DNA from 2 places in the Ammoniphilus sp. CFH 90114 genome. Region 1 is predicted to be linked to the other one. Evidence: riboswitches for the same ligand, from Rfam matches in the RefSeq annotation. Region 1 holds a riboswitch; the other holds the start of a gene.

Evidence for each region. A riboswitch is a leader RNA that binds a small molecule or an ion and turns the genes downstream of it on or off. The one in region 1 is predicted to bind thiamine pyrophosphate.
Region 2: it holds a riboswitch for thiamine pyrophosphate, as region 1 does, so the genes downstream of both, tenI (thiazole tautomerase TenI) here and thiC (phosphomethylpyrimidine synthase ThiC) in region 1, are expected to answer to the same signal.

What each region holds. Positions count from the first base shown of each region.
Region 1 covers NZ_SDLI01000012.1:74,832-89,927, forward strand. Annotated here, with positions in the region: gene EIZ39_RS21580 (ATP-binding protein) at 1-1,286, shown strand, start outside; gene EIZ39_RS21585 (hypothetical protein) at 1,369-1,641, shown strand; gene EIZ39_RS21590 (aspartyl-phosphate phosphatase Spo0E family protein) at 1,741-1,911, shown strand; gene asnB (asparagine synthase (glutamine-hydrolyzing)) at 1,980-3,827, opposite strand; gene EIZ39_RS21600 (ABC transporter permease) at 3,972-5,183, opposite strand; gene EIZ39_RS21605 (ABC transporter ATP-binding protein) at 5,173-5,934, opposite strand; gene EIZ39_RS21610 (YrzA family protein) at 5,950-6,159, opposite strand; gene EIZ39_RS21615 (AEC family transporter) at 6,326-7,261, shown strand; gene EIZ39_RS21620 (FxsA family protein) at 7,318-7,722, opposite strand; gene EIZ39_RS21625 (SIR2 family protein) at 7,784-8,728, opposite strand; gene EIZ39_RS26870 (hypothetical protein) at 9,025-9,168, shown strand; gene EIZ39_RS21630 (hypothetical protein) at 9,210-9,398, opposite strand; gene thiC (phosphomethylpyrimidine synthase ThiC) at 9,391-11,145, opposite strand; TPP riboswitch at 11,275-11,384, opposite strand; gene EIZ39_RS21640 (FAD-dependent oxidoreductase) at 11,449-12,711, opposite strand; gene EIZ39_RS21645 (trimeric intracellular cation channel family protein) at 12,918-13,544, shown strand; gene EIZ39_RS21650 (hypothetical protein) at 13,623-13,856, shown strand; gene EIZ39_RS21655 (hypothetical protein) at 13,869-14,174, shown strand; gene EIZ39_RS21660 (DUF2062 domain-containing protein) at 14,276-14,743, opposite strand; gene EIZ39_RS21665 (ABC transporter ATP-binding protein) at 14,925-15,096, opposite strand, start outside.
Region 2 covers NZ_SDLI01000007.1:47,986-63,081, reverse strand. Annotated here, with positions in the region: gene pepF (oligoendopeptidase F) at 1-1,803, opposite strand, end outside; gene EIZ39_RS16420 (NUDIX hydrolase) at 1,911-2,543, opposite strand; gene EIZ39_RS16415 (3-oxoacyl-ACP reductase) at 2,602-3,378, opposite strand; gene EIZ39_RS16410 (ABC transporter substrate-binding protein) at 3,380-4,426, opposite strand; gene EIZ39_RS16405 (ABC transporter permease) at 4,423-5,193, opposite strand; gene EIZ39_RS16400 (ABC transporter ATP-binding protein) at 5,190-5,963, opposite strand; gene EIZ39_RS16395 (acyl-CoA reductase) at 5,985-7,436, opposite strand; gene EIZ39_RS16390 (LuxE/PaaK family acyltransferase) at 7,433-8,545, opposite strand; gene EIZ39_RS16385 (thiazole biosynthesis adenylyltransferase ThiF) at 8,621-9,637, opposite strand; gene EIZ39_RS16380 (thiazole synthase) at 9,634-10,401, opposite strand; gene thiS (sulfur carrier protein ThiS) at 10,403-10,606, opposite strand; gene thiO (glycine oxidase ThiO) at 10,626-11,744, opposite strand; gene tenI (thiazole tautomerase TenI) at 11,728-12,360, opposite strand; TPP riboswitch at 12,440-12,547, opposite strand; gene EIZ39_RS16360 (hypothetical protein) at 12,677-12,892, shown strand; gene EIZ39_RS16355 (DUF1294 domain-containing protein) at 13,473-13,802, opposite strand; gene moaA (GTP 3',8-cyclase MoaA) at 13,879-14,907, opposite strand; gene EIZ39_RS16345 (molybdopterin biosynthesis protein) at 14,926-15,096, opposite strand, start outside.

The sequences.
Region 1 (15,096 bases):
AATTGCAACAGGGAGACCTGGCTCATATTGGTTATTTACTAGATCAAACGAAAATGAAGGATGCTAGATTTTCAGGGTTTTATTGGACCCATCCCAAAGGAGATATTCTAATCAGCACCAATCCTCTGCCCCAGAATATCAATTTAAAGGATCGAGACTATTTTCAAGAAGCGCTGAAAACTCAACAAACGGCCATTTCCCATGCTCATCTAGGTAGAGTAACTGGGCGTTTTATTGTCTCCATTGCGACCCCTGTGGTACACAAGGATCATGTGCTGGGTGTACTTATAGGGAGTGTTCGTTTAGATGTCATGCAAGAGTTTCTTAGTCGTTCCTTAGATCAGGAGGATGTCCTGGTATATGATCGTTCTGGACAACAGCTCATCGAATGGGGCCGTGAGAAGCGAGAAGCTACTCCTATTCTAGCCACAGCAGCAACGGGACGAGTCCCTTGGGAGGTAGCTATTCGATTACCTAGTAAGGATGAGAAATGGTTCCTTCATAATTTCATTTTGGCCCTTGTCATAAGTCTTGTTTTTACACATATTCTGTTTATCCTGGTTCAGTATGATCGCTTGCGTAGGCGTCTGAAACTTGAACAGCTCCAGAATGATGCGCAGAAAATGGAATTGATAGGCAGCCTAGCTGCAAGCACGGCTCATGAGATTCGCAACCCCTTGACAGGGATAAAGGGCTTAACCACGCTTCTGAGTGAGAGACATAAGAATGAGCAGGATCAATTCTATTTTTCCGTTATCCAACAGGAGATAGACCGGATTAATACGATTGTCTCTGAATTCCTTGTGCTTGGGAAACCGACCGTACAAGTGACGAAAGACATTAATATTTCCGATGTACTGGGAGAATTAGTCCCCATTATGGAGTCCGAAGCCCATCTGTTTAATGTTGAGCTGTCCTACACCTCTACCCCTGCTCCACTATGGGTAAGGTGCTCGAAAGATCACTTAAAACAGGTCATTTTAAATATTGCGAAGAACGCACTCGAAGCGATGCCGAATGGAGGTACCTTATCCATTGGGATGAATCAGGTGAAAGATCAATGTATCCTAGTTATAACGGACACTGGCGATGGTATACCAGAGGATGTACTGAAGAAAATTTTTCATCCTTTTTTTACTTCGAAAAAACATGGGACAGGATTAGGCTTAGTAATTTGTAAAAGAATCCTTGAGATGTACAACGGTTCTATTACAATCCATAGTACCCGCGGCCAAGGGACAAAGGTAGAAATCACGCTGCCTTTGTCTAGTGAACAAAACTCTTAGCCTATATCGTTAGCTCAAGAAAAACATGGTATGATAGAGTTATATAAACATAGTCCAAAACGCAGGGATAGGGGCGAATAGGATGGTCTTGCCAAGATCTGAGCTAGAGAAAAAGGAATTTGAAGCCATTCAGGAGTGGTTTCCTCATTCGCGAATTAAAGAAGACTATAATCGAGAAATTCTCGATATTGGTGTAGAGATTTCCATTCATAATCAAGTATTTATTCTACTTAAAGGGGAACAGACGGGCCATACGTATGAGGTCATTGATCCCGAATGCAAATGGTATGAGGGACTTGTCGACTTGAACGCTGTTGATGTCCTCATAAAGCGAATATGTCGAGAATCGTCATGAAATGACGAGCAAAAAGAATCGAAATTTATCGCTTTTTCCATTACTATAGACTAGTACTTGATTCTCATTGCTAATACAGTAAAGGAAGAAGGCGTTAAAGTGCTTACACAAGTCAATGTGGATGACGAAATTCACAGATTGAAAGAACAGCTTGAGAAAATGGCCGCAAAGCATAACTTTAATTTTCAGCACCCTGATGTGATCTCGCTTAGCCAACAATTAGACAAGCTGATTACCCTCGTAATGAGGAACAAATGGCATGGAAAATAAAGATGAATATCCTTACAGGTTAAAATAAAACAGGACGAAGCAATGGATACTTCGTCCTTACGTTTGTTTTAGACCAACTTCACCTTATATTCTTCCATCCAAGTGTTCATTTGAGCGAGATAAGCGAACCATTGAGGCACATTCATAAGTTGACCAAACCAAGGTACATGTAGATTTGTTAGATCCTCTGTCCTCATGAAGCTTTGAATCGATTCTTTATGAATCAAGGGTTGGATAGGCGCGTGTGGATCCTCTAGTATCTCTAGGAGCCAATTTTTCGTTGCTTCAAGATAAGCTGGATGATGAGTTTTAGGATAGGGGCTTTTCTTTCGTGTGAGGATGTCATCCGGAAGAATGCCTTGCAAAGCACGTCGCAGCAGACCTTTCTCCCGATCGCCACTCGTCTTCATCTCCCACGGAATATTCCATGCATACTCTACTAGTCTATGATCGCAGAATGGAACCCGTACTTCAAGACCTACGCCCATGCTCATACGATCTTTACGATCCAGAAGCGTTGGCATCCACCGCGTTAAATTGAGGTGAAACATCTCCCGGGCCTTTTCTTCTGACGTCTTCTCTCCCCCAAGTTTCGAAACCTCCGCAATAGCTTCCTGATAACGTTCAGCCATATAGTTTCCCTTTGTAAGCTCTTGTTTTACCTCACTCGAATAAAATCCAAGTTTAAAATCTATGTTTCTCGTCCATGGAAACTGTTGATCCGACCACAGCTCGGGCCGATGGAACCAGGGATATCCTCCGAAGACTTCATCGGCGCACTCCCCTGACAAGGCTACGGTAGCCTCTTTCTTAATCTCTTTACAGAATAGGTATAAGGAGGCATCGATGTCTGCCATTCCAGGTAAATCTCTTAAACGTACAGCGTCTTTCAAGGCGTCTACTAATTGATGCGTATCTATGGTAATAGAATGATGCACAGTACCAAAATAATCCGATACTCTTTTAATCCAGGGGGCATCCGCGTTGGGTTGATATTCGTTAGACTTAAAGTATCTTTCATTCCCTACATAATCGACAGAAAAGGTATGGAGTGGACCTTTTCCCTCTTCTTTGTAAGTCTCGGCTGCAATCGCGGTAATGGCACTAGAATCAAGACCGCCAGATAAAAGGGTACAGACCGGTACATCAGCGACTAACTGTCGTTTTACGCTATCCATAAATAATTCTCGAACTCGCTCCGTGGTATCTTCTAGGTTTTCTTCATGGGGTTTGCTTGTTAATGTCCAATAGGGCCCAGTTTTAAGCTGGTTGCGATCATAGGTAAGATAGTGACCGGGAAGCAATTCCTTTACTCCACGGAATATCCCGTTTCCTGGTGTTCGTGAAGGTCCCATTATGAGTAATTCATTTAAACCTTCTCGATCGATTACGGGTTCTACCTCAGGATGCGCAAGAAGAGATTTTAATTCCGAAGCGAAGAGAAAAGAGCTTCCAGACTGCGTATAGAAAAGAGGCTTTACCCCTAATCGATCGCGAGCCATGAATAATCGCTGCTGTGCCTGATCCCAGATGGCGAAGGCAAAAATCCCATTAAGTTTTTCTAAGCACCTCTCTCCCCATTCCATAAAAGAGGTCAGAAGAACTTCTGTATCGGAATGGGAACGAAAACGATAACCACGGTCAATAAGCTCTCTTCGAATGTCTTCCGTATTGTATAATTCTCCATTATAGACCATGGTATATTCCTGGTCTCCTAATTGACGTGTCATCGGTTGGGCGCCACCTTCAGGGTCTACGACGACTAAGCGACGATGCCCGAATGCAGCATGCTCGGATAACCATATTCCCTCTGCATCAGGGCCACGGTTATATAAAGTTTTTGTCATGTTGCGGACAAGTTCTCTCTCTTGATTCAAGTTTCTTTGCCAGTTGATCCATCCTGTAATTCCACACATCATTCTTCATCCTTTCGTTCCTCTATTATGTTATGTCATGGTTTGTGACATCGGTTATTTTGTATATTGTATACCATTTGATAACATACATATGCCGCCTCGACGAAAGGGTGCATGAAAAAACACCCGACTTAAAGTCGGGTGTTAGGCTTCTTTGGTTGTTATCTTCTTTCCCATTACAAGAAAAGTGGTAATGTAGGCGAAGATAACCCCTATTGTAAGAAAGAGAATCGGAACAAGGAATCCAAAAGGAAACAAACTAATAGATAAAAGGACTACCTGTATGATTAAAAAGATCATCAGGCTCCATTGAAAGCCTCTTCGCTTGGATTCCATCGGGAATGGGTAGATATGATCCCAGAAGCTAAGCTTTAGGCGATTCCAGCTGTTGATCAGTTGAACCGCATTGGAGATGAGACTTAGGGAGAATACAATACCTGCCCAGATGAGATGAGGGGCAAACCATAAAAAAACCATTCCAAGCAATGTTAGACGCAAATAGTGACCGAACACATCCTCATACCGGATAAACGATCTTAAATACAAGTACAAATGACTCCATTTACGTTGCTTAGGCAACGGGTTAAGCAAGCGGATCCAGAAGCTGTGTCGCTTGATCTTAATCGTATAACGAGGCACATCCATAAACCACTGAGCAAAAGAATAAAAGCTAGCTTGCGCTTTCCCTTCTTCCTCCACGAGATGGCCCCAATTTAGACGAGAAGTTCTCCATTGCCATAAGTAGTAACCTATTCCCATCACGATGAGTACAAAGAGCACGGCTTGAGGTACAAGCGTGACAAGAAACAGGTCAAGACACAATAGGAGGTTCAAGATGCCTCGCAAGAGGCTATGTAGTCTTCTTTTTCCACTAGGGAAACGAAGGTCGATCCAAGTAGCTGCAATGTTCGTCCACTTCACGAGAAGCAGAATGGCAAATGCCCCATAAAAATCACTCGAGTTTGGAGATATCTTCGCGTAGTACAAAGGAGACAGGATCAACAAGATGAAAAACAATACAATCCCTTGAGTGATTCCACTGTAAAGAAAACTTAGTCGAAAGTACTCCCCTAATCTTCGTTCCATTGGAAGTAGAAAGAGGGGATCTGGTATCTGGATGAAAGTCCTCACGGTGCTGCGAGTCAAGGCCAGGGCGACAACAGGGGCTAGTATCCATCCGAAGTTCCACCCTTGAGGTACCGCTTGTAACAAATAATGATAGAAGAAGGCTAGTAGAATGAGTAGGATAATCGGCACATACATATAGCCGGTTAGAATAACTTTCAAGTAACGGATCGCATCATTCCAAAACCATGCTGCTCGGTCTCTCCATAACTTTCTTACCCTATTCATCATCTCGTCTTACCTCGGTAACCTGCATAAAGATTTCGTCCAGTGTTGCCTCAGGCAACTTGGTTTGATCCCTTAGATCCCCTAGTGTTCCTTGCAACAACACCCTACCTTCATGAAGCAGCACAAAACGGTCGCAAAAGAGCTCAGCCGTTGGAAGAATATGAGTAGAAACCAGAATTCCCGCTCCCCCTTTCTGGCGAGTCTTCATCAGATCGAGGAGTGCCCTTATGGCACGAGGATCAAGTCCGAGGAAGGGCTCGTCAATCACATAAAGGGATGGCTCCGACAGAAACGCACAGATGATCATCAGCTTTTGCTTCATTCCTTTAGAGAAGGTGTCAGGCATCCAGTGCTTCATCGGTTCCATCCGAAACTGTTTTAGCAAGAATTGAGCTCGTGGCACCCATTCTTCTTCTGGTAGATCGTAAGCCATGGCTGTGAGTTCCAGGTGCTCCCATAAGGTCAATTGCTCATAAAAAATCGGTGTTTCAGGAATATAGGTCAATTGGGATTGATAGGCTTCACGTTGTTGGTCTCGTGATAGGCCATTGATCCTGATGCTCCCAGATGTCGGATCGAGTAGACCTAGAATATGCTTAATCGTTGTACTTTTTCCTGCACCGTTTAGGCCGATGAGCCCAACAATCTCATTTGTTCTTACTTGAAAACGGAGATGATGCAAGACGGGTTTATTCTTGGAGTAGCCTCCACATAGATCCTCTACTTCTAGGATGGGCTTTTGATGGTTGGTCATGTTTCGCTTCATTCCTTATAGCTTGGCTTTAAAATGAACGACCGCAGTATATAACCTTTTCCCTGTCGCAGCGTCCAAAGTGACTTGATGTTGAACAGCATGTACTTGCAGCATCAGCGCCTTATTATTTTCAATTTGTTCATCAATTATTTTTTCTAATCTTTTTAAGTCCATGGCCTCGAAAAATTCAACCTTATCTTCAATTCGTTCTAGCTTGAATTGCATAAACCTTACATCTCCCCTTTTTGCTGTTTCTCTTATTTTACTTCAGACTGTTTCTATCATCAAACCGCCTCCTCCCTCGTTTCAGTATTCAGTCCATTGGCAAAATTCAACCGTTGTGATAAGATAGTTTCGTTTACCTTGTAACTTGTCATTATCGGAGGATGCTATGGAATTTTCATCAGTTTTTCAATCTATTTTAGTCATGGGGGCTATGATTGGCGTTGGTTGTCTCTTAAGCAGACATATCACTTGGAACGAGGATACCAGAACATTCCTCATCCAAATCATTGTTAATATTGCCATGCCATGCATTATTCTCGCTAGTATTTTTCAGTTTCCCATTGATCAGGACGTTTTCAAACAAATCGCCATCATCTTTTTGATCTCTGTCGTTATCAACGTATTAGGCATAGGGTTGGGTTGGATACTTGCTAGGATGATGAACGCCTCCCCTCAGAAGGCGAAGGAGATGGCGATCCTGTCCGGACTTGGGAACACCGGCTTCATCGGACTTCCTCTGTGTGCCGCTCTCTTTGGTCCGAAGGGTGCCCTCCTAGCTGCTGTATTTGATGCAGGGCTGGATTTTACCATATGGACTGTAGGGGTGATCATGCTTCAGAAACATCAACGATTTTCCTTTTCTTCGTTAAAGAGTATGGTTAATATTCCGATGATCGCTATTGTAGTTGGACTCTTTATTGCTTATCTGAATGTTCAACCCCCTCAAATATTTATTACCTTAACAGAGAATCTAGCTCACCTGGCTTCTCCACTAGCCATGATCTATATTGGACTGCTGGTCCCCTCTTTATGGAAGAAGAAAAAGCAAATCCATCTGCCACAGTTGGGGCTCCCGATTGTATGCAAGCTTCTCCTGTTCCCAGTCCTGACGGTACTGTTTCTCCATCTATTCACCTTGGAGATGGATGTGATCCAGGTTGTCCTTGTCCAATCCACGATGCCTACGATTACAGTTGCCTCCATCCTATTTGCTAAGTATGCTGCCGATGAGGAGATGGGAGCTGCCGCTACCGTTTTTTCAACGCTGATATCATTGTCTACCATACCAGTCATGGTTTATGTTTTAAGTCATTTTGTATAGAAACGGAAGAGGGAGTCCCACGACTTGGGACTCCCTCTTCCGTTTCCTTATCCTAATTACCATCTACGAAAATTACCGCCGTAGAAGGAAATCTTACCGTTTTGGATATTATTCAGCAGCCATCTTTTTACATAAACCTTAACCATGCCGCGTGTTGCGGGAATTAAAAGTATGAAACCCATGGCATCTGTAAAAAAACCAGGTGTTAGTAAAACCAATCCTCCAGCGAAAATGAGGATCCCGTCTAATATAGCCTCACCTGGAAGCTCTCCACGTTGCAATTGGGCTTGGGCTAATTGAAAGATCTGTAACCCTTGCTGTTTGGCCAGCCATGCGCCAAGTACTCCTGTTAGGATAACGAGAGCTAATGTAGGAAGCCAGCCAAAAGCTTGACCCGCCGTTATTAACCCCCAGATTTCTATGGCTGGTACGATGATGAGTATAGCGACTAGAAATTTCATAGCATGCACAACCTTTCCCTATCCCTTCATCTATCTTACCGTTTTTTTTCTTCTTATACAATTAGTCATCCATTAGTTTGCGAAGGATACAAGGGATCTCTTGATAATCGTTGACCCACATCACGTTCAACCCTAAATTGTTAGCGTCTTGCTCTTCAAATAACTCAGCCATCTTAATAAAAGAATAAACATATTCATCACTTTCAGCTTTAATCCCCAACTCTGCGATCTGCTCTCGGATTTCGTTTTCTTTATACCTTTTCTTAAAGAGATAATGATTTTTTGAGAACCTATCCGGTTTTTTTCTCATCGATACGTCCAACAAACGGCGTAAGTTAGGATCTGTCATACTCAATCCAATGAAGAGGCATAAGTTTTGATTTAATAAGTTCAACTGAACGAGATTAGACCAACTGAATGGATCTATAAACTGGGAATGGTAGGCATCTTCACTAGACACGATATTAAACTCAGAGAGATCACCCTCACGAGGCAAAAATCCGTGGACATGATAAATGGGGAGCTCAGATGGCAAGTACCTCTCTCCCTCTTTAGATACTGATTTATACCGGATCTTATTTTTCTCTAAATTCTGCTCTACGACATCGTCAAAATTAAAGGTAACGATGGAGTGCAACGACTTTCTTTCTCTTTGAGGTCTGCATAGCTCTACAATAACATCCATAAGCTCGTTGTTTTGAGGGGGATTTTGATAGATTGCTCGCCTAACAAACTTAAGAAAATCATGGCCAAGCTCATTCTTTAAGAACTGAAGAATGATAAGAGGGGATCGTTTAAAGTATTCTAAGTAAATTTCCGCTAGCTTCTCTTGGGAGATATGAAGTTGATGATTCTTTTGAATAAAAAGCTCAGCTAATAACTGCTTTAGTAAATGATTCCAAACGGGGATCCCGGTATCTGCCGAAACTCCAGCCCCACAAAACAAAGTGAGATTTCCTTTTACGAACTCTTCTCTAATTTTAATCAGATCATCATTTAGATCCACATGCTCATTGTCATATTTATTTACAATAATAGTTTCACCCTCCCCATGATTGTGGCTGATTTTAGCTCTATACTCCTTATTAAAGATTATTTATTTGATAGGACAGTCATTCCTGGAAATTCAGTTAACCTATAACGTTCGTTTTTTATGGGTTAAAAAAGTTTATTTATATTAAATCAAGAGAATTTTTAGGTTAAATATGAACATTATCTGAAAAATGTGTGACAATATTGTGAAGAAATCGTTGACTTCGTCTTTTCTTTGGTTTAATCTGTAAACAAAGGGGAGGGATTTACATGAGTGAAATGATGAGTGAGTTTGTGAAAATTATTGTTGTGGCAGAAGTGGTTTTCGCGGTATGTGTATCCTTGACGGCACCATTCTTACCTAAGATTATGCAACGTTGGGAACAAAAGAAAGCACAAAACCAAATCTCATAGTTCAAATAAAAAAAAAGCAGATTTCTCTGCTTTTTTCTTTTTTAGTAATATATACTCTCCGACTGGAGGCACTTCTGGCAAGTCTTCATCAGCTGATTACTGACAAACTCATGGACACAATCGGCTTGAAGAGTTCCAAGCTCTATCTTGAGTTGCCTAATTTTTTCTTCCAGCTCCTTCATCTCGTCGATTAACGCCATGGCTTTATTTCCATTCGTCTGTTTAGCCATAGATCTTACTGCCTTGTTCCCGAAACTCTTTAGCTTTTTCCTTCATCCCCTCATCTAAGGCGTACTCCTCGCGTATGGTGTGGGTGATCTTCATGCTGCAAAATTTAGGACCGCACATCGAACAGAAATGCGCACTCTTTGCCCCTTCAGCAGGTAAAGTTTCATCATGATATTCCATCGCTCTTTCTGGATCTAGGGATAGATTGAATTGATCACGCCAGCGGAAATCAAAACGGGCCTTAGAAAGGGCATCGTCTCGGTTCTGTGCATGAGGGTGACCTTTGGCCAAGTCGGCGGCGTGAGCAGCAATCTTATAGGTAACGATGCCCGTTCTCACGTCCTCTTTATTGGGTAGTCCTAAATGTTCCTTTGGTGTAACGTAGCAGAGCATGGAGGTTCCGAACCACCCAATCATGGCTGCTCCAATAGCGGATGTAATATGATCATATCCAGGAGCAATATCCGTGGTTAATGGCCCTAGGGTGTAGAAGGGAGCCTCATGACAGATCTCTAGTTGCAGGTCCATATTTTCCTTTATTTTGTGCATAGGTACATGGCCAGGACCTTCAATCATGACCTGCACATCGTGTTTCCATGCGATCTTCGTCAATTCCCCTAGTGTTTGCAGTTCTGCAAATTGAGCTTCATCGTTGGCATCAGCGATGGAGCCTGGTCGAAGCCCGTCTCCTAAGGAGAAAGAAACATCGTAGGCTTTCATGATTTCACAAATTTCTTCGAAGTGAGTATAAAGGAAGTTCTCTTCATGGTGGGCTAAGCACCATGCGGCGAGGATAGATCCTCCTCTCGATACAATCCCAGTAACTCTTTTAGCGGTTAGAGGGATATAGCGAAGGAGTACGCCTGCATGAATGGTAAAGTAGTCCACCCCTTGCTCTGCTTGCTCAATCAGCGTATCTCGATAAACTTCCCAGGTAAGATCTTCGGCTTTTCCATTTACCTTCTCTAATGCTTGATAAATAGGAACCGTACCAATAGGAACGGGAGAGTTGCGGACAATCCATTCCCTTGTTGTATGAATGTTCTTCCCTGTAGAAAGATCCATGATGGTATCTGCACCCCAACGGGTAGCCCAAGTCATTTTCTCCACTTCTTCTTGGATTGAGGAAGTAACCGCTGAGTTACCGATGTTGGCGTTAATCTTAACATGGAAATGGCGACCGATAATCATAGGCTCGGCTTCTGGATGATTAATATTCGCTGGGATGATCGCCCTTCCTTCTGCTACTTCTTTCCTTACAAACTCCGGAGATACCCCTTCACGTATGGCGATAAATTCCATTTCAGGTGTAATGATGTTTTGGCGGGCGTAATGAAGCTGCGTCACATTCTTGCCTGGTTTCGCTCTTAAAGGATTTCTCTTTAATCCAGGGAACACTTCACGATTGACGGGTTCATTCTCACTTTTATAGCCATCATCTTCTGGCTTAATTTCCCGTCCTATGTATTCTTCTACATCATTTCGCTCGAGTATCCAATGACGACGTAAAGCCGGAAGTCCTTCCTTAATATTCGTAGCCACTGACGTGTCTGTATATAATCCGCTTGTATCGTAAACTCGGACTGGCGGATTCTCTGTCTCCCCTAAGCTATTAATGGTCGGGGATAATTCAATTTCTCGCATAGGCACACGGATATCCTCACGTGAGCCTTGTACATAGACTTTACGACTTCCTGGGAATGGTTGAATGACCGGGGATTCAATAGACTTTTGCGATAAGTTGGACATAAAAAAACCTCCTAATTTTTTAAAAGATTCAATTAATTGAACCCTTAGTGGAGGCGGAAGAGACACAAATGAAAATAGCCGCATGGTAACATGCGGCGTATAGACATACGTGTGTTGTCATGAAAGACAATAGTTGTAAGTTCTCGTTCCTCCGCTGGCATTATCCAGTTCAGGTTCAACGGTCGATAACAGAATAGTTATCCTCTCAGCCTAGTACCCTAAGCTCCCGCGACGTAATATGAAGTTTTATTACTGAAAATAGAATATCATGGAAATTGCATACTGACAATACTTATTTTTAGTTTAGCTATATTGAGGTCTCATCTTGGCTCTCTTATTCACGTGCTGATCAGCACCTAATGCAGCAATCGCACCGTCTGCAGCTGAAATAACGGCCTGTTTAATCGGAGTACGACGAGCATCTCCACCAGCGAATACGCCATCTACACTTGTCCGTAGATTCTCATCCACCACGACGTATCCTTCTTCATCTCGTTCTACTGCATTTTTAAGGAAGTCCGTACCTGGCTTCATTCCTGCTAGATACAGGAATACGCCATCCACTTCCCATGTTACTTCGTTCTTTTGGTCGTCTTGGATAATAAGTTTTTCTACCTTGTTTTCGCCCGTAATTTCCTTTAAACGGTGTCTATAGTAGATCTTTACGTTTGGCTTTTGTTCTAGTTCAGATAGGTCCACTTCACCCTTGAACTGATTGATGGGAACAACGAGTCGTACTTCTTTGCAGAATTTAGATAATGCTTCTGCTTCATGCACAGCTTCTTCTGTTTCCCCTACAACGGCTACCGTACGATCTTGGAAGAAGGCCGCATCACAAGTAGAGCAATAGCTAACTCCACGACCCGTATATTCTTCTTCCCCTTTAATCTTGTTCAGAGGGGCCTTCGCTCCTACGCCAATAAACACACTTTTGGCTTTAATCGTTCCTTCTGGAACTTCTAACTTCTTGATATCTGGGTCAGAAAAATCCACGCTTAATACATTAGCTCGTACGAAGGTTGTACCAAAGTCTTTCGCCTGAAGCTGCATCTGCTGTAAAAGCTCTAAACCGGTAAGTTCTCCACGAACACCTGGGTAGTTCGCAATCTTATGAGTAATAGCCAATGTTCCCGCGGCCGGTGCTTTATCAATAACAAGGGTGTTTAGTTTTCCGCGTGAAGCATAAATCGCTGCCGATGTCCCTGCTGGACCTCCGCCAATGGCCACGAGGTCATATACTTGATCAAGGATGTTAGAATCCACCTTAGAGAAGATATCTTCTTCCTTTTCCTTCTTTTCTGTCGATGCACCTTGTGCTGCATTAGGTTCATCTGTAATCCCTAGGTATTGTTTCATTTTATTAGGTCTATATCCAATAAAAGTTTCTCCATCAATAATCGTTACGGGAGCAGAGAAAATTCCTTTAGCATGGAGCTCATCAAAAAATTGAGGGTTTACGGTGACATTGCGTTCTTCGTACTCAAGTCCCCAGTTTTTCAAATCGTTCTTGATCTTCTCGCAATAAGGGCATCCAGTACTGCTATATAATATGGTTTCACGTGCCATCACAACCACTCCTGTTCGGTTCTTATTTTTAACTAATACTAGTTTATAATAATTACATTTAAATATCAAGGGTTTCTTTAAAACTTTTGAATTAGTTTATCCAAAAACTGAAACATATCTCCCTCTTATGGTTACCCAAAAGGCTGATTTGTGATATATTACTATAGTTGTGCCCGGATTTATGAAATGGAAGGAATGAATGGTAAGTGATTTGGGACGTTCTAAATATTGTTGGGACCATTGCCTTTGCCGCGAGCGGAGCGATTGTTGCGATGGAAGAAAAATATGACATCCTTGGTGTCTATATTTTAGGGCTTGTTACAGCCTTCGGGGGTGGGGTTGTTCGGAACTTATTAATTGGAATCCCTGTCCCTACCCTATGGGAGCAGGAATCTTTAATTGAAATTGCATTAGTCACCGTGACCTTAATTTTTTTCCTCCCTCATCTTTGGATGAAGCATTTAAAGCAATGGACCTTCTTTGATGCGATTGGCTTAGCTGCGTTTGCCGTTCAGGGAGCCATCTATGCTACGGAGAAACAACTCCCTCTTGGTGCGATTATGGTTGCTGCTCTTTTGACAGGGATCGGTGGTGGAGTCATTAGAGACGTACTGGCTGGGAGAAAACCCCTCGTTTTTCGGGAAGAAATTTATGCAGCTTGGGCCATTCTGGCTGGTGTTGTTATCGGAAAGGGTTGGGCTCAAGATAATCTGGAATTATCTGTTCTTTTTATCTCTGTAGTTATTCTTCGAATGGTTTCTGTTACCTTGAAATGGAGACTGCCTCGGCGTACTGTATCCGTAGAATATAGGAATAAAACTGAGGGCTTCTAATAGAAGCCCTCTTTTGTGTATTTTTTTTGCTAATTCAACAAAACCTAGGAAGAAATCTTACATGAGGTGAGAAACAATATGGACGTGTTTACTCTGCTTCTTGGCGTTATCATTATTGTTTGCTCGGCGGGTCTAATATTGTCGCTGCGAATTCGATCCAAGCAAAAGGGAGAAATTGATACAGGTGTCGACGCAAAAGTGAAGACTAATCCCATCTTGCTTAACCCCATTCTCTTAAGTTATGTATTGGTGACTGCGGTTGTTGTTGCAGCCGTCTGGATTTTTAAACTTTACTATAAAGTTCCTTTCTAATGAGGTGGTCAAATGGAGAAAAAGCGTTTTTATGTAAATGTAGAACATGGTAGTATCCTAGAGGATCAAGGGGCAGAGACTTACGAATTTGAAGTGGATGCTGACGAAATGGAAATTCATAAGTTGCAAGAATTGTTTGATAAGACGCATCAAAAGGAAATGGGAACCATCGTTCGAGGAATGACTCCCTATATACAATACCATGATGATGAGGATAATGATGAGTATGATCGGTCCCTCTTACAGGTCTATAGAATGCTTCATCAATTAGGGACACCACAAACCAAACAGCATATCGAGAGTATGGAAATTTTATGATTTTGGCATGCAGAGTTCATCTGCTGCCTTTTTTTATGAAACGCAATAGAAAAAAGACCTGACAGCAGGTCTTATCAGGTCTGATATATGCTCGTTAGGGCTTACAGCCTAGCATATGGTAAATTGTCGAGTAGCTTCTTTAATATGGTGTGGCGATACTTGCTGAAGAGGAAGTAAAACAGAAAATACCCAATAAGCCCGGACAGGATGGTATTCAATAGAGCCCCAACAAAGAAGTACAAACTAACATCTTGAATGGCAATAAAGAACCCTTGGCTTATTTCATCAGCTTGTGCGGGATTAGAATTCATAAATAGACATCCAACTTTGTAATTCAGGACGAACAGGAAAGGCCATAAAAAGGATCCAAACGAGGCGGAGATAAGAGCAGCTGGTATATTGCCACGAACAAACCGAGCTAAGACAACAGATAACATAGGACCTAAGCCGAATGTAGGAAACCAGTTGGGAGCAAACCCGAAGACAAGTCCTAATGAAATCTTCTGGGCTCCTTTTTGTAAGCGAAAGAGGCGAATGAGATAATACATTAGTATCCTTTTTATTTTCATGGTGAACGCCCTCTAGTTCGAAGATTCTAGTTCATTATACTCAGAGTTTTCAACCCTTACCCATACTATCTCACCAATCTTTTGTTTCGTCAATATGTGATATTTTCCCCATTTTTTCTTCTAATATGTGGTTAGCGACTGCCCTGCATGGAAGGGGCTGATGCGACCGCATCAACCCCGACTAAACCACCACCGTAGACGTAAGCGTCTCCCCACCCTGTTGAAGAATGTACATCTTATAATAAAGCCCCTTTTGAGCGAGCAGTTCTTGATGTGTCCCTCTTTCTACGATTTCCCCGTGGTGCAGGACGAGGATCAGGTCAGCATTCTGAATCGTGGATAACCGATGAGCA
Region 2 (15,096 bases), on a different contig from region 1:
CACCTCAATCGGATCCTTGGAGTTTCCAGCTGACAAGAACTTCTCGATATAGCGCTCAACGGCCGGCTCCCCTTCATCCCACATCTGTTGGGCAAAGGCATTGGCCGCAGCAAAACCTGTTGCATACTGATAGACGTAGTAATTTCGGTAGAAATGAGGAATTCTCGCCCACCCAAGGGAGGCTCCAAGATCAATCTCCAGACTATCGCCAAAATATTTTTTCATCAGAGAACCATACAGCTCAATAAGAATCTCAGAGGTGAGGGCTTCTCCCTTTTCGGATTTCTCATGGATCGCCTTCTCAAACTCGGCAAACATCGTTTGAAGGAACAAGGTTCCACTATAATCTTCTAAGCGCTGATTGAGAATAGCAATCTTCTCTTCTTTCGTCTTCGCTTTCTGATACATCTCTCTAAACAGTAAGGCTTCGTTCGTCGTAGAAGCTACCTCTGCCGTGAAGATGGGATAACTTGCATTCAGATAGCTTTGAGTTCGATTGGAGAAGTGAGAATGGGCCGCATGTCCTAATTCATGAGCGAGGGTATAGATGTCGTCCATCTCTCCCTGGTAATTCATGAGAATATAGGGGTGGGAGTCATAACCTCCCCATTGAAAAGCGCCTGAACGCTTACCTGGGGTGTAATAAACATCGATCCAGCGGTCTTTAAAACTTCGGTCAAGAAGACGGGCATAATCCTGACCAAGGACCTGGAGGCCCGATTTAATTCGCTCCTGAGCCTTCGCATAAGGGATGTAACTTCTCTCCCGATCCTCGCCAAATTTCACGTATAAATCGTACAGATACATTTTATCAAGATTGGCGGCTTCTTTTTTTAATTCAATATAGCGATGCAGGCTCGGCAATTGTTTACCCACGGTCGCAATCAAATTATCGTACACAGAAACCGGGATCTGATTTCCTTCCATACTTGCGTCTCGCGTACTAGGGTACTGCCGAACTTCAGAATAAAAGATATTCTTTTTTACCTCAGACTGCAAGATTTGGGCAAACGTATCTCTAAACTGATTGATGGTTTTATAGTACGCTTCATAGGCTCTCTTTCGCACCTCCCGATCCGGGCTCTTCATGAAGGCAGCATAATTGGCCGGGGTAAGCGTAATTTCATTGCCGCTCTGATCCTTTATAGAAGGAAATGTAAGATCTTTCGTCAGCATCCCAAAAATGCTTTCTGGAGCATCGGCTAACACACCACTCTTCGCCAATACTTGTTCCAGCTCCTTTGGCAAGGTATGCTCTTTGACTCTCACTTGCAATTCGATCCACCTTTTATATTCCTTCATACTGGGATCTGATAAATACTCCATTAGCTTCTTTTCCGGGATATTAATTAACTCTGGGATAAAAAACGAAATTTTTTCACTCATCTTGATCGCAACATCATCTGCTCGAGAGGACAACGCCTGATAGACCGAGTCACTTTTGTTCGTATGAAAGGATAACTTCGCGTAAGTATACGTCTTCTCGAAGCTGCGGCTTAATTGAACATATTTTTCCATCGCTTTTCTTAGGTTCTTCAGAGAATTTCCTAGACGACCATTATACTTACTCAGTTCATCGCTTAGTTCCTCAACTTCCCGAAGGTCCTTCTCCCAAGCCTCCACACTAACGTACAAATCCTCAAGGTTCCATTTGTATTGGGCAGGAACTTCCTTCCTCGTCTTATACTGCGGAATCTTTGCTTCTCCCTCGACTTCCTGGGCTAGTCCATTCGCCACACTGGCAAATACAATAACAAAGGCCAACAGAAGGATAAAGATAGGCTGTCTTGATCCTTTTCCCACAAAGTTTACCCCTTTCTTATAAAGGCACAATTTCTTTTAGTATGTTTGATTTGGAAAAAAATATGCTCAAAAAAAAGACCTGATCGTTTAAGATCAAGTCCATTATTTTAAGCGCCATCCAAGTTTTCTTCACGTTTCATTCGCTCGACAAAGTCATGCAGAATACGAGCCGTCATCCCCCATATCACCTTGTCTTCATACCGGTAGAAATATTCTGCGATCTTCGCCTTTCTCCACTTATAGGATTTACCATTAGGAATCAACTCAAAAGGAAAGTCCTCTGGCGGTTTCATTTCTAACGGAATGTAATAAAGCTCTGGCTCATAATTCATCAGAAACTTAAGCGGTACGGTAAACACTTCGGCAACCTCTTCCGGATCGGGATAAAGGTGAATATCGTCCTTTAATTGGCAAAGGTAAGGATAAAGAATGGTATGTGTAGTGACGAAAATGTCCAGTGGTGCGATTAAATCAATCTCATCTGCACCGATTCCTAATTCTTCACATGTTTCTCTTATCGCTGCAGACTCTTCGGAGAGATCATCAGGTTCTAGTCTGCCTCCTGGAAAACAAATCTCTCCTGGTTGCCGACGCAGCTGATGGCCACGAACTTGAAACAACACAGAGAGTCCATCTTTATTCTGGATTAAGGGAACCATTACGGCTGCTTTAGCCACACTTTCATGGCCCAAGATGTGTGGTGTTCGATTGCGATAAATGGCTTTAATCTCTTCAATCATGGCTTTTGTGGTCCCCTTCCCTATTGGTATTTCTTTCTATTCTACCACGATTGCTCCCTTATTTCATGGTAAATCCACCATCAACAATGAGGCATTGACCGGTTACAAACCTCGACCACTCACTCGCAAAGAACAAAACACTGCCCGTTATATCTTCCGGTCGAGCAATTTTACGGAGTGGCGTTTCGGCTATGATTTGATCCTTGATCTCTTCCTTCGTCGTCCGACTGGCATCTGTGGGATAAACAATTCCAGGGGCAATACAATTGACTGTAATTCCGAACGGACCGAGGTCACCTGCTAAATTTTGCGAGTAGGTTAACAGGGCTCCTTTTGCCGTCGTATAGTCGTGATAAGGAACAATCGGACGATACACGAGATTCGTAACCATATTAATGATGCGCCCATACCCGTTTGATTTCATGATCGGGATGGCATGCTTGCAGACATGAAAGGAGCCTTTAAGGGAGCCGTCTAATTGCCTCTGATAATCCTCCCACTCGACTTCCCAGGCCATTTTTCGCTGATCAGGGTCGAACCGATAATGATGAAGAGCATTATTCACCACAATATCAAGAGCCGTGAATTCCTCATGAACGGCTTCTATCATATTCTTAACATCGGTTTCGATGGTGACATCTCCTCTTATGGTCATGGTTTCTGTCCCATATTTCTGCCTTAGTCGGTCGGCAAGCTGTGTTGCCCGCTCTTCATTCCTTACGTAATTGATGATGACGATAGCCCCTTGCTGGGCAAATGCCTCAGCTATCGCTGCCCCAATTCCTCGACTAGATCCGGTGATGAGTACCACTTTACCTTTTAGATTCATCTCCATGTTACTTTAATTGCTCCACCCACTCGTTCGTGAGCATATTTTCAATATGAACTGGACCTTTTAAGAGCCCCATGTTCACATAGGTCTCTTCCACTTCCTTTAGGATATCAGCATTAAGCCAACCCAAGCCTTTTTCTTTCATTTCCTCATTCATGGAGACCGCATTACGGATCTTGATAATCTCTAGATTACGGGCTTCATCCTTTCCATCAATAGCCGCTTGTACGGCAACTTTCGCTGCTTCTTCCGGATGCTCCATCGTATATTTCACACTATCACGATAAACCTGCAGAAACTTAATCAGCATCTCTTTCTTTTCATTAAATGTTTTCTCCGTTACGACAAACACATCAGAAGGCGTGTTCAGCACTTCCTTTACTTCCATAACATTCACATCGCCTAAACCTTTTTGCTTGGCGTCATAAAGTCCTGTATCCGTTGCCGCTGTTGCATCCACCTGTTTGTTCATCAAAGGTCCGAAGTTTAAAACACCTGCTTCAATAATCGTCACATCATTCTCCGTCATTCCAGCTGACGAGAGCAGTACTTTTAAGTTTTGGTAGGTTCCGCTGCTTAAGCTGTAGACACCAACATTCTTTCCTTTGAGATCCTCGATGCTCGCAATGTTACTTTCCTTAAGAGAGACAAGATTAAACACATTTTCAGGGTAAATATTGTAAATGATCTTGAGCTTTTCACCCTTTTCCGCAGCCAATAACACGGCTTCTACATTGGCAAAAGCAATATCCGCATTTCCTGCAACAATGTTTTTTACGGCATCACCGCCGCCCGCACCCGGAATGTATTCAAACTCTAGTCCTGCTTCCTCAAACCAGCCCTTTTCCTCTGCGAGGTATAAGTTACTCTGCTCAGCAATCGGCTTACTCCAAGAGGCCATGCGTACTTTCTCACGTTCTTGTACGGCTGCTGATTGCTCTACCTTCGCTTCTGTTTGTGCAGGCTGTGAAACGGGTGTAGAGCTCGCACATCCTGTTAATCCAATAGCAGTAATCAATGTAAGGATGGATAGCGATAAAGACTTTCTCACGTTTTCGTCCTCCGAGTATAATAATATTTTTTAAAAAACAAGATCTCTACGATAGCGACCATCTGATAAAGGGCAATTCCCATAAAGGTTAATAGAATAAAAACAGAAAACATCAACGGCGTATCCATCATCCCCTGGGAAACAATGATCAACGCCCCTAAACCTTTATTAGCTCCAATAAATTCACTAACGACAGCTCCTACGACACTAAGTACGATCGCGACACGCAAGCCTGAAAATAAGTAAGGAATAGCAGTAGGAAGTCTGAGCTTAACGAGTATACTCCACTTCGAAGCACGCATGGAACGAAATAAGGCCACCTTATCCTGGTCAACGTAGGTCAGTCCGGTCACCGTACTTTCAAACAAGGGGAAAAAGCTGACCAAAGCGACGATTAATATTTTCGGGAGGTAGCCAAAGCCGAACCAAAGAGCAAGCAAGGGTGCCAAGGCTAGCTTGGGCATGGCTTGGGAGGCGATAATGTACGGGTGAAGCACCTCTTCCACCGCCTTAGAATTTGACACGAGAAAACCGAGCCCAATACCCATGAAGGCTCCAAGCGCGAAGCCCCCAAACACCTCAATTGAAGTAGCCGCGATATGAGGATAGAAATAACCGTTTGAGAAGTTTTCTATGAGATTTTTCCCAATGACTAGAGGAGTAGGTAAAATAAGTTCCGGTATTTGCAAGAATCGGACAAGCCCTTCCCATGCGAATAGGACGATAAGAAACAAGAGAAGCGAATACATCATTGGCTTTCTGATCATGGTGTTCTTGCACTCCCTATGTTTTCGATATCATCGTGTAGGATCTTGGTTAAATCTAAGAATTCCTTCTCAAATTTCAGTTCTTTTCTTCTGGGTTTAGGAAAGGGCACCACGTACTCCTTGAGCACACCCGCTGGGGTTCCACCCATAAAAAAGATGCGATCAGACAGGTAGACCGCCTCTTGAATATCATGGGTAATGAATACGACAGTAGGATGAAACTGATGAGATAGCTTCGCTAATTCCTGCTGCATTTGCCATTTCGTTAAGGCATCTAAGGCAGCAAAGGGCTCATCCATCAAGAGAACTTTCGGTTCGGTCATGAGGGCTCGAGCAAGAGACACTCGAGACATCATGCCTCCAGACAACTCATGAGGAAATTTGAGCTCATTTCCGGCCAACCCTACGAGTTTCAAGATCTCTTTCGCTTTCTTGCCATCTTCCTCTGTCACCCTTCGCTTCAATTCAATAGGAAGGAGAACATTTTCCAAGACATTCTTCCACTCAAGAAGGATAGGCCTCTGAAAAACATAAGTCGTCTTTTCCTTAGGCTCTATTACCTTTTCTCCTCCCACGAGCACCTCACCAGAGGTTGGGGAGAGCAGCCCTGCCATTAACTGAAGAAGACTGGTTTTTCCACAGCCGCTTCGTCCGATCATACTCACGAACTCCCCCTGATTCAATTCTAGATTGATCTGATCCAATACAGGAGGACTCTCCTTAGAAAAGGTAAGCGAAATATTCCTCAATTCTACTTGTACAGTCTTCAATAGATCCAAGCCTCCCTTCCCCTAATCTCGGTTAGGATCATAGCGATCCATTTGCTCTTCGGCAGAGGACTCTATATCACACCAACGGACGAGATCCCCTAAGTTCAAACGCCCGTCATGGTGCCAGCCCGACTTAGGTTGAGGCATTTCTCCCAAGGCACATATGCGGTTAACCCCGCATTGGCCTAGAAGCTCGATCCATTTACGAAACTTCAGGGGAGGACAAGCAATTCCTACCGTTTGAAGATAGGCCTTGAGTGCGGTTACTTTCTTAATCCCTTCCTCTAGATCTTGAATTGGAATGACGGAAACAAAACGATTTAATGGAGAGAGGGAAAAGTCCGCCTTCTCCCGGTAGATCACCGTCCAGGAAGAATCCTCTCGACTCGCTAAACATTCTGTCCCTTCATCCTGGAATGATTGGAACTCCGCTTGTGAGCGTGCTTGGATTAACGCTTGTTGCTCCTCGGTCGAAAGAGCGGCTCTTGGCATCTTATGTTCGAAGGCTGCCATTTCCTGAGCAAGTAATCTTGAAAAGTCTCTAGGAGAGATCTTCCCGCCTTTTTCCACAAAGAAAACATGAGGAGACAGACATCCCTGCTGATCAAACCAAGAAGCATCTCTTGCGGCTAACCGTGCCGTTATGGAGGCTAAGGAGACCTCTAAACATTCACGAGCAATCACCCCAAAGCTGACTTTGTGCCCGTGAGGGATAAAACGGACATGTGATGGGATCCTACGAGCAATCTCTCTGGTCGACCTTTCACTTCCATAGGCAATCACGAGCTCAGAATGGCCGAAAGCCGTTTCTTCAAGCTCCTGGTGACCGCCTTTCCACCATACGATGGCGATCGCGCGAGCCAGCTTTGGGTTGATCTCTTCTATCGTCTTAACAAATAGAACAGGAAAAAGCGGTTCAGACGATGACACTTTTCCCAATGTGGCCGATTTCACAAGAAGACCAGAAGCTAGACTCCAAAGTGGTAATCCCGGTACATTTCCCGAGAAGATATGCGTGGCAAGCTCAGGCCCATAGGCCCGGACAAGACCCCCTGCCATTCTTGGACGGAACTCATCGAGAACAAGCGGATTCGTAAAGTCCTCATCCACGATTCGCTGCAATTTTTCCTTGCGGAAATTTCGCAAATATTGCGTGAGAAATAAACGAATCATCTCGCCATCATACCCTGTGATGATGGGCAAACACTCCTGAGCGATTTGTCTCCGCTCATAACTTGGATCGAGCCAGCGTTGTACCGCTTGATCTAATACATCGATCACGTCTTGAACACGGAGATGTCTTACATAGTCTTGATATTGTTTCTTAAGGATCCTTGTGATTTCCTCTAACTGAGCTGCGGTTAAATCAGGAACACGTAATTCGATCTTCCCTGTTTTTCCTTCAAAAGTTAAAGATCGATATTCGAGCTGGTCTCGAATTTCTTCTGGCACATGAAAGCAATCTAGTATCATGCCTTACTCTCACTTTTTGAGGCCACAAACTGTTCAACAGCTAACGAGCAGCCTTTTGCTTCAGCACCCGCCGCACGACCGAGCAATAGAAAACTCCCGTCTTCCATCGAAACCCCTACATCTTCGGTCATAATAGCAAGAACAGAGTTAAGATTAGCCAAGTCATAATGAATAATAATCCCTTTTTCTCCGCTGGCCTTTCGCTCCATGGTAGCCGGGTCTACCATGACGGTCCGCACCCAATGAGGAGCTTTCTTGTACGAGCTGACTGTTGGGTTTTGAAGAATATGATCACGGTAATGAGCGTCATAAAACTGGGAGCTTAATTCGCTCATGCCGTACATGTTAATGCAACCATAAGGTGGTACGCCAAAAAGGTCGCATAATTGCCCTCTTAATTCCTCTGGATCCATTTCTCTGGATCGCCCTTTCGCTCCCCCTGTGTCCATGATTCGACTTCCTTTTGGAAGTTGAAATCCCATTCCTTTAGCGCGGCATTCATCAAGATAGTGAATGAATGAAAAAGTAGCTCCAATCACGAGAATCGGATCGCCTTCTACTTCTGCTTTTCTCAAGAAGCTCGTCAATTTTTCCGTTTCCATCCCTTGTTCGGAGAACATGTACTCGCTGCCTTCTAATCCAAAAGACTCCAGTCCTAAATGAAGATAGTGAGCAAGTGATGAGTTAGGAAGTTCTTGCTCGGTTGGGAATAGGATCGCCATTCTGATCTTATCTACATCGGGTAGAATATAATTTTTGAACTGTTTCTTCATGGATAAGTCCCAAATCTCAAGATCCTGATGATAATTTTTTCCTTTTTTCTCCGGGTTGGTCGTACCACTCGTCATAAAGACAGCTTGAGCCTCTTCAGGAGGACAGCAGGATAGAGCGGCTTCTTTAAAAGCTCCGATCGGTACTGCTGGGATCTGCCAATAATAAGTCACAGTCGAAGGGGAGACTCTTCGTTTCCTGCAATACTTTCGAAAGGGGGCATTGTTTTCGTATTGATAGGCAAACAAGGTAAGAGCCCATTGGTTGAATTCTTCTTCCGTCGCTGAGTCGCTAAGAATAAATTCACGGGCTTGGTGCTTCAACGTTTCATACTTCATTTTCTTCCCTCCTTACATAAGAGAAGCCGCTTCTCCCGAACGGACAAGCGGCGTAGAGAATAGACAGCCGGCGTCTTAACCTAAAAATCGATGATAAAGGCTCTTCGCCTCGGTAATGTCTTTGGTTCCATGGACCAGAACACGCCCATCCTGAAAAATAGCCAAACGATGTTCTCCAATCGTTAAGGACACGAGATAAGGATTCTTTTCTACTTTTCCGTGTCCTGCAAGAGAGGCTGCTAATTCATCCAAGTTTCGATTCATCCGAGTTACAGGACGGATCTGAACCGTTTCTCGCCCACACAAGACGGCTGTCTTCGTATGATTGGATGCGTCCAGATAAGGATAAGCAGGCGCTTCCCCACAAGACGGACAGCCTGGCTTCTTCACTCGATCAACTCGAATGGAAGCATGCTGATTCTTCCATAAGTCAAACGAAAGCAGCGTCCCTCGCAAAGCATCCAAATCTCCCACTAGGATCTTTAAGGCCTCTGCCACTTGATAAGCCACCACCATCTGCACGGCAGGGCTAATGATACCGACGGTATCACAAGTCGCTCCACCTAATGGCACGGATTCTAGCAAGCAACTTAGACATGGGGTTACACCAGGAACAACGGTATACGTCAAGCCATAGCTTCCTACGCAAGCACCGTAAATCCATGGAATCCTGTATTTCTGAGAAGCATCATTCAACAGCAGACGCGTGTCGAAGTTGTCTGTCGCATCTAAAATGATGTCAACTCCACTCACGAGATCATGAATTTCTTCTGTCGTCACATCCGCCACTATGGCACGAATTTCAACTTCTGAATTAATGCTCTTGAGACGTTTTTCAGCAGCAATGGCCTTCGGGATGCGATCCCGTGCATCTGCTTCGGTATAAAGTTGCTGTCGCTGAAGATTACTCCACTCCACATAATCGCGGTCCACAATGGTTACTTTCCCCACTCCGGAGCGAACCAAGGCCTCCGCATTCCCGGTACCGAGAGCTCCCGCTCCAAGGACGAGAGCATGTTTTTGGGCCAGCTTCACTTGGCCCTCCTTGCCTATCGATGGAAATAATTCTTGTCTGGAGTAACGATCACTCACACCGTGCTCATCCCTTCTTGCGGGCTGCTTGCTGTGGCATAGCGCTTCTTCGGAATGCGTCCCGCTTCATAGCCCATGCGTCCCGCTTCGATTGCGAGCTTCATGGCACGCGCCATCTTGACTGGATCCTTTGCCCCAGAAACAGCTGTATTCAATAGAACACCATCTGCCCCCATCTCCATGGCAATCGCTGCATCGGAAGGGGAACCGATTCCTGCATCCACAATAACAGGTACAGTCGATTGTTCTATGATAAAGCTTAGATTCAGCGGGTTAATAATTCCCTGACCCGAGCCGATCGGGGAAGCTCCCGGCATAATCGCGTGAACACCCAAATCTTGCAATCTCTTAGCCAACAACACGTCGTCTGAGGTATAAGGTAGAACGGTAAAACCTTCATTTAATAGAATCTCGGAAGCCTTTAAAGTTTCTACTGGATCTGGCAATAGAGTCTTAGGGCAGCCAATGACTTCTACCTTAATCATGTCACATAAACCAGAAGCCTTCGCTAATCTCGCAATTCTTACCGCTTCTTCAGCTGTTGACGCTCCTGCTGTATTCGGAAGCAAGGTGAAATTCTTCACATCTAACATTTCTAAAAAGTTAGGCTGGCTTGGTTCAAAGATATTCATGCGTCTCACGGCAAACGTAAGGATTTGCGTTTCTGATACATCTACTGCTTCTTTTTGGATTTCAAAATTAGGGAACTTCCCTGTTCCTAACAATAATCTCGAACGAAACTCATATGATCCTATTTTTAACATGTCATCCGCCTCCTACAAAATGTACGATTTCTACTCGATCACCATCACTCAACTGCGTGCGGGCGTGTTCCTCTTTTTGCAAAATGTTCGTGTTGAGTTCGATAATTAACACCTTATTTTCCAAACCAAAATGCTGGATCAAATCTGTTACATAAGAAACCGCATCTGGAACTTGAATTTCTTCTCCATTAATATGAAGCTTCAAAGGCCATTCCTCCCTTCTATTAAACCGTTAATCCTCTGGCTGCTTGGAAGGGCTTGATTCCCCCCACATCTTTTCCTTCCATTAAATCGGCAATAACAACCCCTGTCACCGGGCTCAGTAAGATTCCATTGCGATAGTGACCTGCCGCCAGATAAACTCCCTTCCACTCGGGATGCTCTCCAAGAATGGGAAGTCCATCCCGGGTCTGCGGACGGGTGCCCGCCCAGGCCTTCTCGAACTCTGCTTCAGCAATTGCCGGAAGTAGGCGCTTCGCTCGTTCCATGAGGGTGGATATACCTTCAATGGAAACCTTGCGATCGTACGTGTGCTCCTTCATGGTTGCCCCAATTACGAGCCTTCCGCCTCTCTTTGGAACCAAGTAACATCCGTGAGAGAATACCGTAGTTCGTAGTAACGGACGTGTGGTCAGAACGGATAAGCATTCTCCTTTTACGGGATAGACAGTAGCAGGTTCGTTTCCTTGACCTAGCCATGATCCGCTCCAAGCTCCTGTCGCGACGACCACTTGCTCGCTGCGAATGGTCTCACCATGGGTGACAACACCCTTCACTTCTCCTCTCTCAACAAGAAGGGACTTTACTTCGGTATACTCCCGCAGCTCGGCTCCCAATACAGCAGCAGACTTTAGAAAGGCAAGGGAGAGCTCCGGAGCTAAGACCTGTCCGTCATTGGGAATATACATAGCACCTAGGATCACTTCGGATAACCCGGGTTCGCGAGCTCTAACCTGCTCCCCTGTCAGCCACTCGGCCTCTTGGCCTGCTTGAAGCTGACAAGTCATCACTTCTTTTAGTTCATGTACTTGTTCCTGTGACGTGGCAATCTTCAGCATCCCACGATTAATTAAGCTAATATCGATACCAGATAGTTCTCTTAACTCTTCTGCCAAGTGTGGAAACATCGCCCTACTCTGAACGGCTAACTTGAACAATGGGCCGGTTTCTTTCTCCAACTCCCCTTGTGCTGCCAACATTCCTGCCGCCGCTCCAGAAGCTTGCTCAGCCAGTCTTCCTTTCTCCAGGACAATAACCTTCTTCCCACGCTTCGCTAATTGAAAGGCAATGGATCCCCCTATGACTCCACCGCCAATAATGGCTACATCATAAACCAATCCCATTTTTGCTTCCCCCTTGAAGTAATGCTTCGCTGTAGTGCATGGCAACATCCAGCGGGTCCTTAGCCTCCACGATTCCAGACATAACCGCAATGCCAGCCGCCCCTGTTTCCATGACGTCTTTTACTTGATCAGGACCAATTCCTCCAATAGCAATAACAGGAATTTGGACAGAATCTACCACTCTAGCTAAAGCTTCCAACCCTCTGGCCTCAAGCCCTGGCTTAGAACCTGTAGCAAAGATATGTCCAAACAAGAGATAATCCGCTCCCTGTTCCTCCATCGCCACGGCTTCGGCTGCGGAATGAACCGATCGACCAATCCTTAAAGTAGGGAAGAATGGTTTCACCTGCACAGGATCTAAGCTGTGATAGGCTAATTGCACTCCCCTTATCCTAGTAGACCAAGCCACATCCACTCGATCATTCAAGTAGATTTTATCGGTTGGTACTCCCCTTTCTACTAGACACTCGATCCATTCATGGAGTTCCCGAGCTGTCTTCGCCTTCTCCCTCAAGTGCAGGGCCGATACAACAGGATGAACAAGAGCAGCGATATCAGCAAACTGATCTAGCGGTTGTTTACCATTACTGATTACATGCAACTCAGGTATTGGCATCTTTAGCTCCCTCTTTCGTACAAAAACAAAAAACCACTCTCCTGTGAAAGAAAAGCGGTTAGCTATGAGCGTATGTATACGATACGGCTATCCACTTCCCTACGCTGGTATTAACCAGATCAGGTACAAAGGGTCTGGAAGTTCTCTCTTCCATCTCAGCTAGTAACAAGCTCCCCTAGGGATTAGGCAAACTATTTAGTTCTCTTTTATGATAACACGGAGGTGGTTATTGTCAAGATTGGCACTCTCCCTAAAGAGCTGGAGCATATTTCCATCCCTTAAGAAACATACTACATGTTAAAAAGGAGGGATTCCAGTGGTTCAGTGGAGCAACAACGATTTAGCTGTAATAGAGGAAGCGTTAAAGGAAGCCATGGCGAATCAAGCCGATTACCAAGCCGTGCTCGCCTATCAGGAAGTCCTACAAAAGCTGCAAGGAAATCCAGGTACCGGGGACGCCTTAACTGCCAATGTCGGTGAGCCCGTTCAGGATGGGTTCCGCTATGATTATGATGATTCGTCTAATGTATAGGTAGGGTGAGGGGTCAGTGTCGGGTAGGCGAGAAGTTCCTGCGGATTTTTTTATTATGGTCAGTTTTCAGCTCTTTTTTGATGAATTTATTGTAAAAGTGACTTGAAGACCCAAAGAATCGTCCCTCCCCACCCTCGCCAGCACATTTTTTTTACCGTTTTCTTTTAGATTGGCCCTGAACTAGACGTCTTGGAAACTTCAGAACGGCTGGTTAGGGCCCCATATGTTCAGCAAACTCACGAATTTTTGGAAATACTCACGGATTTATCGGTTTTTGTCACGATACAGAAGTCATTTGTCACAAAGCTGTAGCCATTACAAATAATAGTCTTGTGATACTCACGAAAACGACTATTATATTCACGCGCCTAAAATCATTCCAAATAAATCCAAGTGTAATCTCGCTATTTCGAAAACCAATTTACCAAACTTACGAAAGTACTCTCCAATGTCACGAACGTTAGTTACGGAGTCACGAACCGCTAATAATTACAAATAAGTGACCCTATGTACTTCATTTCTCCCGATCATATTTCCTTCCAAGGAGAGGTTTTTTTAGTTTAAATAAACTTAATTTCACTCATCTCCTCATTTTTCTTAAAATCCAAAATATCACAGCGTGCAAAAGGATAGCTAGCAAGAGGATCTTATAGTCGACTAGATAAATTAGCACTCCTAGTTGTAAAGCTAGAAAAAGAGGAATGAGGACACGAAACCTAGTCTTATTAATTTTATGATAGTAGTCCTTCATCCCTCGCCATGCCCCGAACGCCCCACCAATAGAAGCAAAGACTAGCAATCGGCTCTCCGGCGTACGCCATTCTTTCTTGCGAGCTCGGCCCTTATCCTGAGCATAGAGAAAGTAAGTTAGTAGGTTTATGAGTAGAACATAGAGAAGAAGCCACTTCATCGTTATAAAAACTCCTTAGATAAATTGAAAAAGAAAAAAGCCAAGCCAAATACTCGCTTAGCTGTAGTGATAGCCGTTACCCGCCAATATGGGACATTTCTACTTTGGTTCGTTTTTTTAAACCTTTGGTGTTTTTCAGTCTTTCCTCTGAGTAGCGATCCGTTCTAGCAGACCAAACATCTTCGATAAACTGGCGTATCTCTTCGTCCGTTGCCCCTGAACGAATGACCTTGCGTAAGTCATGCCCCTCGGAAGCAAATAAACAAGTGTAGATACTACCTTCCGCCGAGAGTCGAGCTCTGGTACAGGTAGAGCAAAACGCTTGCGTAACAGATGAGATCAATCCAATTTCCTTATCCGTCCCTACGTAGCGATAGCGCGAAGCCGTCTCCCCATAGTAATTCGGGTCGACAGGTTCAAGTGGCAGCTCCTGATGGATTCGGCGAACGATCTCACGATTAGGAACCACTTGATCAAGCTTCCAGCCATTGGTATTGCCCACATCCATGAATTCGATGAAACGAAGGATATGACCTTTGTCATAAAAATATTGAGCCATCGGAAGAATATCCTCGTCATTGACTCCCTTTTGCACGACCATGTTAATCTTGATTTTCATGCCTTCTTCAGCTGCCGCCTCAATACCTTCCAATACATCGGCTACTTTAAAACCTCTTCCATTCATCTTGCCAAAACGTTCTTCATCCAAACTGTCCAAACTAATGGTCACGCGGTTCAAGCCTGCCTTTTTGAGGCTTTTAGCATGCCGCTTCAACAAGGAGCCATTCGTCGTCATCGCGATATCTCGAACCCCTTCTACTTGGGTAAGCATGTCGATGAGTAAAGGCAGATCGGTGCGCATGAGCGGCTCTCCACCCGTAATTCGGATCTTCTCTACACCTAAGGACGTAAAGATCCTCGTCAACCGAGTTAATTCTTCGAAGCTGAGAAGCTTTTCTTTTGGTAAGAATTTAAAATCTGGTCCAAAAATTTCAGCTGGCATGCAGTATTGACAGCGAAAGTTACAGCGATCGGTTACGGAAATGCGCAAGTCGCGGAGTGGACGCTGATGAGAATCGATCGCATGTAAGTTAGGTTTGGACATCTGTTCACCCACTCTCTTTTAGTCGTTGTAATTTTGGTACATCACCTTTCCGGTGTCGCGGCAAGAATATCCGCCAAGGGCTTCCACTTCTTCTTTGAACGAAGAAGAGCTGATTAGCTCTAGCATTTTCTTGCCTTCTTCACTCTCGTAATAGCTTCGGCTAATCAAGAGATCATAGCGTTCTTCTGC